One region of the Streptomyces sp. P5F9 genome, then DNA from elsewhere that is predicted to be linked to it. Evidence: riboswitches for the same ligand, from Rfam matches in the RefSeq annotation. Region 1 holds a riboswitch; each other region holds the start of a gene.

What was found. Region 1 has a riboswitch for cobalamin ahead of nicT (Nickel transporter NicT). Riboswitches for the same ligand answer to the same signal wherever they lie in the genome.
Region 2: another riboswitch for cobalamin. It lies ahead of AC31A1_RS05310 (ribonucleoside-diphosphate reductase subunit alpha); the one in region 1 lies ahead of nicT (Nickel transporter NicT).
Region 3: another riboswitch for cobalamin. It lies ahead of AC31A1_RS38025 (cobalamin biosynthesis protein); the one in region 1 lies ahead of nicT (Nickel transporter NicT).

The regions. Positions count from the first base shown of each region.
Region 1 covers NZ_JBXVPZ010000287.1:7,682-12,410, forward strand. The annotation lists gene AC31A1_RS34135 (sigma-70 family RNA polymerase sigma factor) at 55-672, opposite strand; gene AC31A1_RS34140 (hypothetical protein) at 828-1,445, opposite strand; gene nicT (Nickel transporter NicT) at 1,990-3,117, opposite strand; cobalamin riboswitch at 3,154-3,381, opposite strand; gene AC31A1_RS34150 (ArsR/SmtB family transcription factor) at 3,462-3,827, shown strand; gene AC31A1_RS34155 (DUF5134 domain-containing protein) at 4,157-4,729, shown strand, end outside.
Region 2 covers NZ_JBXVPZ010000016.1:40,529-45,257, forward strand. The annotation lists gene AC31A1_RS05300 (beta/alpha barrel domain-containing protein) at 1-620, opposite strand, end outside; gene AC31A1_RS05305 (GNAT family N-acetyltransferase) at 1,106-1,612, shown strand; cobalamin riboswitch at 1,665-1,788, shown strand; gene AC31A1_RS05310 (ribonucleoside-diphosphate reductase subunit alpha) at 1,914-4,343, shown strand; gene AC31A1_RS05315 (ribonucleotide-diphosphate reductase subunit beta) at 4,343-4,729, shown strand, end outside.
Region 3 covers NZ_JBXVPZ010000357.1:129-4,857, reverse strand. The annotation lists gene AC31A1_RS38030 (cobyric acid synthase) at 1-900, opposite strand, end outside; gene AC31A1_RS38025 (cobalamin biosynthesis protein) at 897-1,838, opposite strand; cobalamin riboswitch at 1,937-2,079, opposite strand; gene AC31A1_RS38020 (hypothetical protein) at 2,215-2,436, opposite strand; gene AC31A1_RS38015 (inorganic phosphate transporter) at 2,470-3,732, opposite strand; gene AC31A1_RS38010 (lysozyme) at 3,831-4,622, opposite strand.

The DNA of each region.
Region 1 (4,729 bases):
GTCATCACCGTCACGCATCCCCCTCCCCCCATCGGGCTCCGACAAGCACAGCACTCAGACCGCCGCCACGGCGGGTTCCTCCGCCTCTGCGAGGAGGTCGGTCAAGGTCGCCCGGGCGCGCGCGACGCGGGAGCGGACCGTGCCGATCGGGCAGTGGCTCGCCTCGGCGGCTTCCACATAGGGCAGGCCCAGCATCTGGGTCAGGACGAAGGCTTCGCGGCGCTCGTCCGGCAGCTCGGCCAGCAGGTCGAGCAGCGCGACGCCGTCGTCGAAGCCGGGCAGGTCGATCGGCTGGGCCAGTTCGATCGCCAGTTGCCAGTCCGGTACGTCAGACAGGCGGGGCCTGGCGGCAGCGTAGCGGTAGCTGTCGATGACGGCCCGGCGGGCGATCGACAGCAGCCAGGTACGCGCCGAGGAGCGGCCCTCGAAGCGGTGCAGGCTGCCGAGCGCGCGCAGGAACGTGTCCTGCACCAGGTCGTCGGCTGCCTGTGGGTCGCCGCAGAGATGAGCCACGTACCGCTGGACGTCGCGTTGCAGGGCGCGGACGAAGTGTTCGACCGCGTCCGCGTCACCGCCCCGGGCCGCGAGCGCCCACGCGGTGATCGCCTCGTCGAGAGCTGCCGACTTCTTCTCGCCTGTGCCGCACGAAGCGGGCAGGGCAGGAGTGATCACCTGGAGTCCTTCTCAGTCATCCGTGATCCGGACCTGGGCACGCGAGATCGCGGGCGGTCCGGTGAGTGGGGTGAGACGGCCCTACGGCGCTTGCGCGGACGTACGGCCGTGGCCCGGGGCACACCTCATGGGCGGCCTCGGGATGCCGGCTGCCTTCAGACGGCAGCGGTCCGAGCGGGCGGCCCCCGGGAGGTGATCGCGTGGACGAGGAGGAGAAGGCGCGGGGCCCGGTCCGGGTAGAGGTGGCTCCTGCGGATGCGCGGGCGGTCGGTGGGCGCGGGCAGGGCGAGCAGCAGTCGTAGCGGAGCCGCCAGTCGCCCGGCCAGAGCGCGCAGGATACGGAACGCGGCTTTCTCGCCGTGGGCCAGCCAGAGCCCGCACAGCAGCGCGGCCAGCAGGTGGGCGACGAGCATGCCGGTCGACGACGTACCACCGGCCGACGAGTTGGCCATGTGCATGGAGCCCGTCTGCATCGAGGCCATGTTCATGGTGGTGTTCGGGGAGACCGGATCACCGGACGCCGGCTGGGCGAGCAAGAACGCCGAATGCAGCACCGTCTGGGCGGCGACCACGACCGTCACGATGAGCGGGAGCCCACGTTCACGATCCGCCAGGCACCAGCCCGGGACGCCGGTGACGACCAGTCCGGTGGCCAGTGCCCACGCGGGCACGTAGTCCCCGGACATCATGACGTGACCCAGGGAAGCGAGCACCACACAGACGGCCGCGAACACCGCGGCCCGCATCGCGCGAGAACACCACCCTGGCCTCATGGCGCCTCATCCTGGCACCAGGGCACCCACTGTCATGTGCGGGTGAGCAAACCCATAGCCCACCACACTCAATCCACAGCATGTGACCCAGGCCACGACAACAGGCCGGAACTCAAAGGGAATTCCGTCCGACTCCTGTTGGAGAGGGCCTCGATGCCGGCGCCGTCGGAGCGATACCCCTTTCTCCTCTGCCTGGTGGTGGACACCCCGCTCGGGACAACCGTCGTCCGTGCCAAGGCGGTTGGCGACTTCGAAACCCCTCCCCAGTCCCGTCGTACGGCACAGGCCGAAGGCCACGGAACTGCCCTGCCAGCAGGTCTCCACCGGTAGGGCAACCCGAATCACTCCCAGTACGCGGCGAACACCGCCGCGCGCAAGCTTCGTACCGCTGGGGACGCGCTCACGTCCGCCGGTGCGGCCGTGCGGCCCGAGGATCTCTCCCCTTGCCCGCCCATGCGCATCACCGTCCACGTACTGCCTGGTCAACCCTGTGTCCTCCTTACCAGTCGGATGCGGGGCCTGCGACGGCCCCGCGACCGAGGCGTCAGTCCGCGTTGGCGGTCTTCGCGTTCCAGCGGTGTTCGACGTCGGCCAGGCGCCAGTAGGCGATGGCGCAGGCCCATACGACGACGAAGAGGCCGACGATGATGTAGCCGACGTTGTCGAGGTCGATGCCGGAGATCCAGCCGGTGATGCCGTCCTGGAGGCCGAGGTTGTCGTGCAGGACGCTGACGAGTTCGATGGTGCCGATGATGAAGGCGACGGCGATGGACAGGCCGGTGATGGTGAGGTTGTAGTAGACCTTGCGGACCGGGTTGGAGAACGCCCAGTGGTAGGCGAAGTTCATGAAGCAGCCGTCGAGGGTGTCGAACAGGCTCATGCCCGCCGCGAACAGCAGGGGCAGGCACAGGATCGCGTACCAGGGCAGGCCGGCGGCGGCACCGGAGCCGGCCATGACCATCAGGGCGACCTCGGTGGCGGTGTCGAAGCCCAGACCGAACAGGACGCCGACGGGGTACATCTGGCCGGGCCGGGTGATGGACCTCGTCAGACGGCCCAGGACGCGGTTCATGAAGCCCCGGTTGGCGAGGTGCTTCTCCAGCTCGTGCTCGTCGAACTGGCCGGCGCGCATGGCCTTGAAGACCCGGTAGATCCCGGTGAGGGCGACCAGGTTGAGGGCCGCGATCAGGTAGAGGAAGCTGCCGGAGACAGTGGTGCTGATCAGGCCGAGCGTCGCATGGGCGTCGGAGTCCTCGTTGAGCAGGGCGCCGGTCACCTTGGCACCGGCCGCGATCAGCGCGGCCAGGACGACCACGATCGACGAGTGGCCCAGCGCGAACCAGAAACCGACCGACACCGGACGCTTGCCGTCCGCCATGAGCTTGCGGGTGGTGTTGTCGATCGCCGCGATGTGGTCGGCGTCGAAGGCGTGCCGCATGCCGAGGGTGTAGGCGGTGATGCCGAGTCCCACGCCGAAGACCTGATGGCCGACGGTGTAGTGGTTCGGGGCGACCATGGCGATCAGGATCATGAAGGCCACGACGTGCAGGGCCGCGATGACGGCGAGCAGCGCGCCGGTGCGCAGCCAGTCCCGGCGCTCCCAGCGCAGTGGCCGCGCGGCCGGTGTCCCGGTGGCGGAGGACGGCGGGGCGGGGTTTTCGGGCAGGGACATGTTCGGGGCAGCCTCTCCAGCACCTCGTGGACGGGGTCGTCGTACGGTGCCGTGGCCGGTCTCCTGGCTGACGGGTCGAACGTCTCGCCGCCCGGCCTTCCCGGACGCGATATGCGCCCCGTGGCCGCCCGGTCCCAGGTGGGAGCGGGGATGGTGCGGAGACTTCCCGATCACAGTGGCGAGGGCCGCTCCGGACTCCCGTACCCGACCCTGATCGGACACGGTGCACCGGTCTTCCCGAACACCACGGCCGGATCAGGCTAGGTGCGCCCCCGGTCATCCACAAGTCTGCGCAATTGCGCAGGTGTTGCACCTCACATGGGGGCAGGAGTGAGGATGGGTGCATGCATCTGGTTCCGGAGGGTCGCGCGCATCGCCGTGCGATCGATGAGCACACCGTCTGCGAGGCCATCGAGGGCATCGGCGACGCGGCCCGCGTCAACGAGTGGGCCGCCCGTTTCTCCCTGCTGGGCGAGCCGAACAGGCTGTCCGTGCTGCTGGCCGTGCACCGGGCCGGGCCCATCGCCGTATCGGATCTGGCGCTGGCCACCGGCATCAGCGACACGTCCGTCTCGCAGATCCTGCGCCTGCTCCGGGCCTCGGGCACCGTCACCGCCGACAAGGACGGCCGCGTCGTCCGCTACCGGCTGACCGATCCCGGCATGGCGGCGCTGCTCGACTCCTCGCTTCCGCCGGAACCCATGATCTGAGGCGTCGCCGGCAGCCCGCGCCGCAGTCGGGCCGGCGCCCTCAACTGGCCCACACCTCCCGCCCGTTCATCAAGCCGTCGCATAGCTCGTACATGTAGCTCGTACATGCGGTCGGCCGTGGTCCGCTTCGTGATGCGCTCGCGGCCCGACGCCCAAGTGACCGCACTCACACGGCACCTTGGGAACTCACTCCCGCGCCGCCCCGACTCCTGTTGCGTCCATCCGGCAGGTCGGCGACCGCGCTCTTGGCCCCTCCCCTGCTGATGCGACCCGTCGTGAATCGGATTCGGATCAGGGATGCCTTACGGCCTCCCGGAGTTGGGGGTTTCGTGATCGCCGCGAGCGGACTGCGCTGGATTCTGAGCCTGATGTTTGCGGTGCCAGTCCTGTACGCGGTGTGGCGAATGGTTCTGCCTGCCACGGGCTTGGCCGAGCGGGCGGATCACGCGTGGCATGCGGCGATGGGGGTGCTGATGATCGCGATGGCCTGGCCGTGGGGCATGGACATATCGGCGTTTCCACAGGTGGCGCTGTTCTCGGGGGGCGGGTTGTGGTTCCTGGCGGCGGCTCCCTTCCGGACCGGTGACCGTACCTGGAGCCGCGCGGTACTCGCCGCCCTGCCGCACGGGTTGATGATGGGTGCCATGGCCTGGATGGTGGCGGCGATGGCGTCCTCCGGCGCCATGTCCGGCCACACCGACGCGGCCGGTGCGCATGACATGGCGGGAATGGACATGTCGGGCGGTTCCGGTCTGGCCGCCATGAGTCTGACCGGGACAGGGCCGCGAGTTACGGCGGTGCTGCTCGCGGTGGTTCTCGGGGGCCTTGGCCTGTCCTGGCTGACCCGTGCTCTCGACCGGACCAGGGAAAGAGGCGCAGCCGCAGAACGTGAACAGTGGGAG
Region 2 (4,729 bases), on a different contig from region 1:
GGGTTGTCGCGCACCAGGTTCGCCGCGAGCACGGCGGTGGCGTGCGGCAGCAGTGTGCCGATCGAGTCGTTGATCCGGATGAGTTCGATACCGAGCTGCTTGGCGCGGCCGATCTGTTCGTTGATGAACTCGTAGCGCTCGTCGTCGATCTCGGCCGAGAAGGCGTTGAGGATGCTGGCCCGGAAGGAGCCGACCCCGATCCCGACGAGTTTCTCGTGGGCGCGCTCCAGGAGCTTGTTCTCCTGCTGGTACTCGATCATGCCGAGGCTGACCTGGATCCGCGCCAGATAGTCGCGGGGTACGACCTTGAGCGCCTCGGAGAGCGGTTCCCAGGTCTTGAGCGTCAGGTTGAACACGAACTGCGTGTCCGCGGGTATGCGGTGCAGGAGGAGCTGCGAGTCGAGCACGCGCCGCAGGAAGGCCGGCTCGGTCAGCCCGGAGCCCATGTCGATGTCCCTGATTCCCGCGTTCGCCAGCCCCTCGATGAGCGCCAGCTTGCGGTCGTCGTCGGCTCCGAAAAGAGCCCTTTCTCCTCCTTCTCGAATAGTTTCGTCGGAGAGCCCTAACAGGTTGAAGTCGGAATACCTGGGCTCGTGATCCTCAGGAAACTTGAGTGCCATTTCTTGCTCTCTTCCAGTCCGAGTCGGACACCATCGGGATGGAGCAGCAGACGGCCCGCCGAAAAGGGTGCGATCACCTGTTCCCGCAATCATTCCGCACTCGTTTCCAGCCGTGCGAAAGATGCTACGTATGCCCCGCCGAACACATCAACCCCCCTTCTCGCCCGACTCGGAATGGAAACATCCGATTGAACGACAAGCGGTTACCTGGCAGTGGCATGTTTAAGCCAAAGGCACTTCCGTCGGCCATCTACCACCACGCACAGTGACGCCACCCGTGACACCTCACACAAGGGCTTCACCAGCCTTTAACAAACGACCATCCGTCGCTTCTCAAATAGTGGACACGCTGTCCGCAACCGTCAGAAAAGCCCGCCCCGAAGAATTCGACTCCGCCGCGTGGGCGCGACCGGCCGCGAGGAACCCGCAGCGGACCACCGAAAGGCACGAGCTTCGGCGGTCCGCCGTAGTACACACTCGCCTCCATGGACATCCTCATCCGGCGAGCAGAGCCCACCGAATACGAACCCCTCGGCACCCTGACCGCCCGCGCCTACCTCGACGACGGCCTCCTCGACTACGGCGAGGGTGACGAGTACCTGCCCGTGCTGAAGGACGTCGCGCGACGGGCCGCCGACGCCGAGGTGCTGGTCGCCGTCGAGGGCGACCGCCTCCTCGGCGGCGTCACCTTTGTTTCGGGGCCCGGCCCCGTCGCCGACATAGCGCGCCCCGGCGAGGCCGAGATCCGCGCGCTCGCCATCGACCGCGCCGCCCGCGGCCGGGGCGCCGGCGAAGCCCTCGTCCGCGCCTGCGTCGACCGCGCCCGGGCCACCGCAGGCTGCACAGCGCTCGTCCTGTCGACCCAACGCTCCATGCACGCGGCCCACCGCATCTACGAACGCCTCGGTTTCGTCCGCACCCCCGACCGCGACTGGAACCCCGTGCCACACCTGGACGATCTCACTCTGCTCACCTATCAACTGACGCTCTGAAACCGCCGCGACACAACATCTGGGGTTGCCACGACAGCCCGGCACAAGATGTATGCTCATGCTCGCTGTCGCCGCAGGGGAATCCGGTGCGAATCCGGAACTGTCCCGCAACGGTGTACTTACGTGCATATGCACGCATGGTCAGTCCGAGGACCTGCCGACGGCGCGCGTCCGGCCACCCGGCCAGGGCGCATGACGTCCGGGCCTCGTGGAGTGGGCCGGTGGACGCGACGCCCCGTGCGCTCGTGTACTGCCGCCTGCCCTCGGCGAGGCCCCGTGCCGAGCGAGGGAGAGCCCCACCGTGACCATCGCGCCAGCAGAGCCGGCATCAGCGACCCAGGCGAACGAGGCGACCGCAGCGACCACGACCGGACCCGGAACCGACGTTCCCGGAACGGCCGTTCAGGACGCCGACGGCCCCGGTACCGCGATCCTGCGGACCCTGACCGAGCTGACCGCCGACCTCCCCGACGCCGACCCCGGCCGGGTCGCCGCCGCCACGTTGCGCGGCCGGTCCGCGCACGCGGACGTGGCGGAACTGCGCGAGCTGGCGACGGAGGCGGCCGCAGGCCTCATCTCCGAGGACCCGGTCTACTCCCGGCTGGCCGCCCGGCTGCTGACGATCAGCATCGCCGCCGAGGCCGCCTCCCAGGGCGTCACCACGTTCACCGAGTCCGTCGCCGTGGGCCACCGCGAGGGCCTCATCGCGGACCGCACCGCCGAGTTCGCGACGCTGCACGCGGCCCGCCTGGACGCGCTGATCGACACGGAGGCCGACGACCGCTTCGGCTACTTCGGCCTGCGCACCCTCTACAGCCGTTACCTCCTCCGCCACCCGATCACCCGCAAGGTCATCGAGACCCCCCAGCACTTCATGCTCCGGGTCGGGGCCGGCCTCGCCGAGGACGACAGCACCCGCGCCTTGGACGAAGTAGCCGCGCTCTACCGCCTGATGAGCCGCCTGGACTACCTCCCGTCCTCCCCCACGCTCTTCAACTCCGGCACCCGGCACCCCCAGATGTCGTCCTGCTACCTCCTCGACTCCCCGCTGGACGAGCTGGACTCCATCTACGACCGCTACCACCAGGTCGCCCGCCTCTCGAAGCACGCCGGCGGCATCGGACTGTCGTACTCCCGCATCCGCAGCCGCGGTTCGCTGATCCGGGGGACGAACGGGCACTCCAACGGCATCGTCCCGTTCCTGAAGACGCTGGACGCCTCGGTCGCCGCGGTGAACCAGGGCGGCCGGCGCAAGGGCGCGGCCGCGGTGTACCTGGAGACCTGGCACTCCGACATCGAGGAGTTCCTGGAGCTGCGGGACAACACGGGTGAGGACGCCCGCCGTACGCACAACCTGAACCTGGCGCACTGGATCCCGGACGAGTTCATGCGCCGGGTGAACGAGAACGGCGACTGGTCGCTGTTCTCCCCCGCCGACGTGCCCGAGCTGGTCGACCTGTGGGGCGACGAGTTCGACGCCGCGTACCGCAAGGCCGAGGCGCGGGGTCTCGCCAAGAAGACCATCCCGGCCCGTGACCTCTACGGCCGGATGATGCGCACCCTCGCGCAGACCGGCAACGGCTGGATGACCTTCAAGGACGCGGCCAACCGCACCGCCAACCAGACGGCCGAGCCGGGCCACACGGTCCACTCCTCCAATCTCTGCACGGAGATCCTGGAGGTCACGGACGACGGCGAGACGGCGGTCTGCAACCTGGGTTCGGTGAACCTGGGCGCATTCGTGGACCAAGCGAACGGTGACATCGCCTGGGAGCGCCTGGACGAGACCGTCCGCACCGCCGTCACCTTCCTCGACCGCGTCGTGGACATCAACTTCTACCCGACCGAGCAGGCGGGCCGTTCCAACGCCCGCTGGCGCCCCGTCGGCCTGGGCGCGATGGGCCTCCAGGACGTCTTCTTCAAACTCCGCGTCCCCTTCGACTCCCCCCAGGCGCAGGCCCTTTCGACCCGGATCGCCGAGCGCATCATGCTCGCCGCGTACGAGGCCTCCGCCGACCTCGCCGAGCGCAACGGCCCGCTCCCGGCCTGGGAGAAGACCCGTACGGCCCGTGGTGTCCTGCACCCCGACCACTACGACGTGGAGCTGACCTGGCCGGAGCGCTGGGCGGCCCTGCGGGAACGTATCGCCCAAGTCGGCATGCGCAACAGCCTGTTGCTGGCGATCGCCCCCACCGCCACCATCGCCTCGATCGCCGGCGTGTACGAGTGCATCGAGCCGCAGGTCTCCAACCTGTTCAAGCGCGAGACGCTCTCCGGCGAGTTCCTCCAGGTCAACTCCTACCTGGTCGACGAGTTGAAGCGGCTCGGCGTGTGGGACGCCCGCACCCGCGAGGCACTGCGCGAGGCCAACGGCTCGGTACAGGGCTTCAGTTGGATCCCTGCCGACGTGCGCGCCCTCTACCGCACGGCGTGGGAGATCCCGCAGCGCGGCCTGATCGACATGGCCGCCGCCCGCACCCCGTTCCTGGACCAGTCCCAGTCCCTGAACCTGTTCCTGGAGACGCCGACGATCGGCAAGCTCTCCTCGATGTACGCGTACGCCTGGAAGCAGGGCCTGAAGACGACGTACTACCTGCGCTCCCGCCCGGCGACGAGGATCGCCCGCGCGGCACAGGCCCAACCCACCGTCCCTGTACAGCAGTTGACGCCCGACGAAGACGCGGTCGCCTGCTCCCTTGAGAACCCCGAGTCCTGCGAGGCCTGCCAGTAATGACGACCGAAGCCAAAAATCTCCTCGACCCGGGCTTCGAGCTGACCCTCCGCCCCATGCGCTACCCGGACTTCTACGAGCGCTACCGGGACGCGATCAAGAACACCTGGACCGTCGAGGAGGTCGACCTCCACTCGGACGTCGCCGACCTCGCGAAGCTGACGCCGGGTGAGCAGCACATGATCGGCCGGCTGGTCGCGTTCTTCGCGACGGGCGACTCGATCGTGGCGAACAACCTCGTGCTGACGCTGTACAAGCACATCAACTCCCCCGAGGCACGGCTGTACTTGAGCCGTCAGCTCTTCGAGGAGGCCGTGCACGTCCAGTTCTACTTGACGCTCCTGGACACCTACCTCCCCGACCCGGCGGACAGGGCGGCCGCCTTC
Region 3 (4,729 bases), on a different contig from region 1:
GTCGGCCAACTCCTCGGGCCGGTCCACGAACCGCACCACCACGCCCGGTTCGGCTGCCAGCGCGTCCACGTCGGTGAAGTTGGACATGAGGGGGATCGCGCAGACGGCGACCCGCAGCACGTCCTCGCCGACCGGAGGCGCGGTGTTCGACTCGCGCACGGTGCCGCGCAGCGAGATCCGCAGCCCGTCCTCCTCGTCGATCCCGAGGCCATGCCGGAACGGCAGCACGCCGTAGGTCCGGCGCCCGGTGAGGCCGAGCAGCATCTCCAACCCCGGTTCCAGGAGCGACACATCACCGCGGAACTTGTTGACGAGGAACCCCGCGACGAACGCCTGGTCCTCGGGGCTCAGCAGCGCGACGGTCCCGAAGAAGGAGGCGAAGACGCCCCCGCGATCGATGTCGCCGACGACGAGAACGGGCAGTCGGGCATTGCGCGCGATGCCCATGTTCACGATGTCGGTCCGCCGCAGATTGATCTCGGCGGGCGAACCGGCCCCCTCACAGATCACCGCGTCATACGTGCCCCGCAGCTCGGCGAGACAGTCCAACACGGTCCCGAGCAGGGCCTCTTGCCGCCCACCGTGATAACCACGGGCACTCATCTCGCCAACGGGCCTGCCCATGAGGACGACTTGGCTGGTGCGGTCGCCGCCCGGCTTCAGCAGCACGGGGTTCATCAGCGCGGTCGGCTCGATCCGGCACGCCTGCGCCTGCATGGCCTGCGCCCGCCCGATCTCGGCGCCCTCGCGCGTCACGAACGAATTCAGGGACATGTTCTGCGCCTTGAACGGCGCGACCTTCACGCCCTGCCGCACCAGCCACCGGCAGATCCCGGCGGTCACGACACTCTTCCCGGCATCCGAGGTGGTCCCGGCCACCAACAGCCCGCCGCCGCTCATGACTTCCGCCCCTTCACGAGCAGCCGCCCGGCGACGCTGACCCCGAGCGCGAGCAGACCGACGCGCCGGGACAGCCGTACGGCACGCGCGATGTCCGGCACGGCGACGGCGCGCCCGTCCCCGTTGAGCACGGGCCGGTGCTCGACCCGGCCGCCGTAGGAGAGCGTCCCGCCGAGGCGCACGCCGAGGGCTCCCGCGAAGGAGGCCTCCACGGGGCCGGCGTTGGGGCTCGGATGCTTGCGGGCGTCGGTGCGCCAGGCGCGTACCGCTCCGCGCGGGTCGCCGCCCGCGACGGTCGCGAGGGCGGCGGTGAGACGGGCGCCCGGCCAGCCGGCGACGTCGTCGAGGCGGGCCGAAGCCCAGCCGTAGCGGCGGTACTTGGCCGACTTGTGGCCGACCATCGCGTCGAGCGTGTTCACGGCCCGGAAGCCGAGCAGGCCCGGGACGCCCGCGATGCCGCCCCAGACCAGGGCGCCCACCACCGCGTCGGACGTGTTCTCGGCGACGGACTCGACGACGGCCCGGGCGATCCCGTCGGCGTCGAGGGCCTGCGGGTCCCGCCCGCAGAGGTGCGGCAGCCGCGCCCGAGCGGCATCGATGTCCCCTGCCTCCAGCGCGCGCCCGACAACCCCGGCCTCGCGCGCGAGGGAGGTCCCGCCGACGACGGCCCAGGTGGCGGCGGCGGTGAGGGCCGCAGAGGCCGTACGAGACGGTCGTAGGGCCGAAGTTGCTACGGCGGCGAGGGCGACGGTGCCACCCACGCACACGGCGGTGTGCAGGGCGCCCCAGCCTCGGTGGTCGCGCCACAGCAGCCGTTCCACGGCACCGGCGGCACGGCCGAACGCGGCGACCGGATGCCCGCGGCGTGGATCGCCGAGCAGGTGGTCGCCGAGGAGGCCGGCGGCGGCGCCGTACGCGAAGACGCGATCGGCACGCATCGGGTCAGCCGATCGCTGGGTCGGACACTGTGCGGGTACGGGACCTCGAACGACAGCCGAGCATGGCGATATGTCCTCACTCAGGGTGTCCACGCCCTGGTTCGACGAGACCGGCGGTGAGAGTTCCTGGCTCCCGGGGGTGTCTACCCCGGTGACAGTGGCGGGACCGCGCCGGATTCACACCGGCTTCCTCTCCTGCCGCCGTATATGGCTCCGGCAGTCCACCATGCTGTTGGAAGGGTCGTCAACTTGCTGTTGACCTGCGGGGACGGAGTGTGCTGATGCCCACACGCGAGGGGTCGGAGGGGTCACGCGGACGTGGGGTGCGGGACGGCGATCCGTCCCGCACCCCACGTTCCGTCCAACTTGCGGCCGGTCAGGCCACGATCAGATAGATCCCGTACGCCACCGCCGCCGCGCAGGCCGCGAAGCAGGCGTACGCGCCGGTCAGGGCGAGGGGTGCGGAGTCGCCCTGGGCGGTGGCGCGTTCGCGGCGGGAGAGGCCGACGATGCCGAGGGTGAAGACGGCCACCAGGGCGACGGTGGCGCCGAGGCTGACGCCGAAGACGGAGCCGAGGGCTGCCCAGTCGATGTGCATGCTGATTCGTTCCTTCGTGTCCGGGGCGCGAGCTCAGACGGTGGCGGCCGGCGGTGTCGCCGGGTCGGACTTCACGACCGGGGCCGGGTTCACGGGCGGCGAGAGGATCGTCGCCGTGAGGCCTTCGGAGAGGGCGACCGACGGGGGCGGCGGGGTCACGGCGGCGATCGCGGTGGTCACCACGCCGGCCGGTTCGTCGACCTCGTTGACGTTCGAGGCGTCGACGACCTGGCGGCGGGAGAGCAGCCAGATGGCGGTGCTGGAGGCGACCAGGAAGGCGGCCACCAGCGCGGTGCCCCAGTCGCCGAGGTCGGTCACGGACTCGGCGAGCGCGCCGACCAGCGCGGCGGCCGGCAGCGTCAGACCCCAGGCGACGAACATCCGGGTCGCGGTCGACCAGCGGACGACACCGCCCTTGCGGCCGAGGCCCGCGCCCATCACGGAACCGGAGACGGCGTGCGTGGTGGAGAGGGAGAAGCCGATGTGCGAGGAGGCCAGGATGACCGCGGCCGCGCTGGTCTGGGCGGCGAAGCCCTGCTGCGGCCGGAGGTCGGTCAGGCCCTTGCCCATGGTGCGGATGATGCGCCAGCCGCCGATGTACGTGCCCATCGCGATGGCGAGGCCCGCGGAGAGGATGACCCAGGTGGGCGGGTCCGAGTCGGGGGCGATGGAGCCGCCGGCGACCAGGGCCAGGGTGATGATGCCCATCGTCTTCTGGGCGTCGTTCGTGCCGTGGGCCAGCGAGACCAGGCCGGCGGAGGCGATCTGGCCGACGCGGAAGCCCTTGTCGGCGGCCTTGCCGTCCGAGTTCCGGCTCAGCGCGTACGAGAACCTGGTAGCGAGCATCGCCGCGACGCCCGCGACGATCGGGGCGGCGACCGCGGGCAGCAGCACCTTGGTGACCAGGACGTCGCCGTGGACCGCGCCGGTGCCGGCCGAGGCGATGGTGGCGCCGATCAGACCGCCCATCAGGGCGTGCGAGGAACTGGACGGCAGGCCGACGAGCCAGGTCACCAGGTTCCAGAGGATCGCGCCGACGAGTGCGGCGAAGATGACCTCGGGACGGATACCGCTCTCATCGACGAGACCCTTGGAGATCGTGTTGGCGACCTCCACGGAGAGAAAAGCGCCCACCAGGTTGAGGGTGGCCGACATGGCCACCGCGACCTTGGGCTTGAGGGCACCGGTCGAGATGGTGGTGGCCATCGCGTTGGCGGTGTCGTGGAAACCGTTCGTAAAATCGAACGCGAGTGCGGTGATTACCACAATCGCGAGGATCAGCGAGAAGTTTTCCATTTACCCAGGCAATCGTTCGAGGTCATCGGCGCATTGACCGTAGGCAACCTGGGTGAACGGAAGATGAACTGAGGGGGTATCGGTGGTGTCCGGATTGCCTAGTATCCGCGGGCGAACTTCTTCAGTTGGCTCACCGTCCCGTTGAAGAGATTCTGGTCACCCGGCAGGCTCCCGCTGTTGTCGTACTGCCAGAAGGTCCAGTACGACCATCCGGCGGGCAGCGCGCCCGCGTCAGCCGACTCGTGGCGGGCGATCCACAGCGCGTGTGTCGAGGCCAGGGAGCTGTTGTTGCCCGTGCAGGTCTTCCACCACAGGGTGGTCGTGTAGATCACCGGGCGGCGGCCGGTCTCCCGCTTCACCTCGGCGCTGAAGGCCTTGATCCAGCTGACCGTCCTGGCCTTGCTCAGGCCGTAGCAGCCGTGCTTCTTGTCGTACGGGTTGTATTCGATGTCCAGCGCGGGCGGCAGCGTCCAGCCGTCCGCCTTCCAGTCGCCGCCGTGCGCCACGAAGTACGCGGCCTGGCTCGCGCCCGAGGACCTGTCCGGCAGGGCGAAGTGGTACGCGCCGCGGATGATGCCGGCCTTGCGGGCGCCGTCGTACTGCTGGCTGAAGTACGGATTGCGGTAGGTGGTCGACTCGGTCGCCTTGACGTAGACGAACGTGGCGCCCTTCGCCTTCGCGCTGGGCCAGTTGACGTTCTTCTGGTGCGAGGAGACGTCGTGGCCCTTCGTCGCGCTCGCGGCGATGCCTGCGGCGGTGGCCGGGATCTCGGTGAGCGCGAGCGTGGTTCCGCCGACGGTGAGAGCGGCGACGGCGGCCGCGGCGAGCCGGGCGCGGGACCGGAATCGGGGGTGGGTGCGGGTCAGGGACGGTTTGCGATCACGGGCCATGTTTCCCCCGGAAATGGCGGCGTGCACGACAAATCTCCCAGAGGTTATTGGAAGATCCGTCAATGCCGGTCGGCCTCCAGCCAAGCGACTGGAGTGGGCGGTTAACA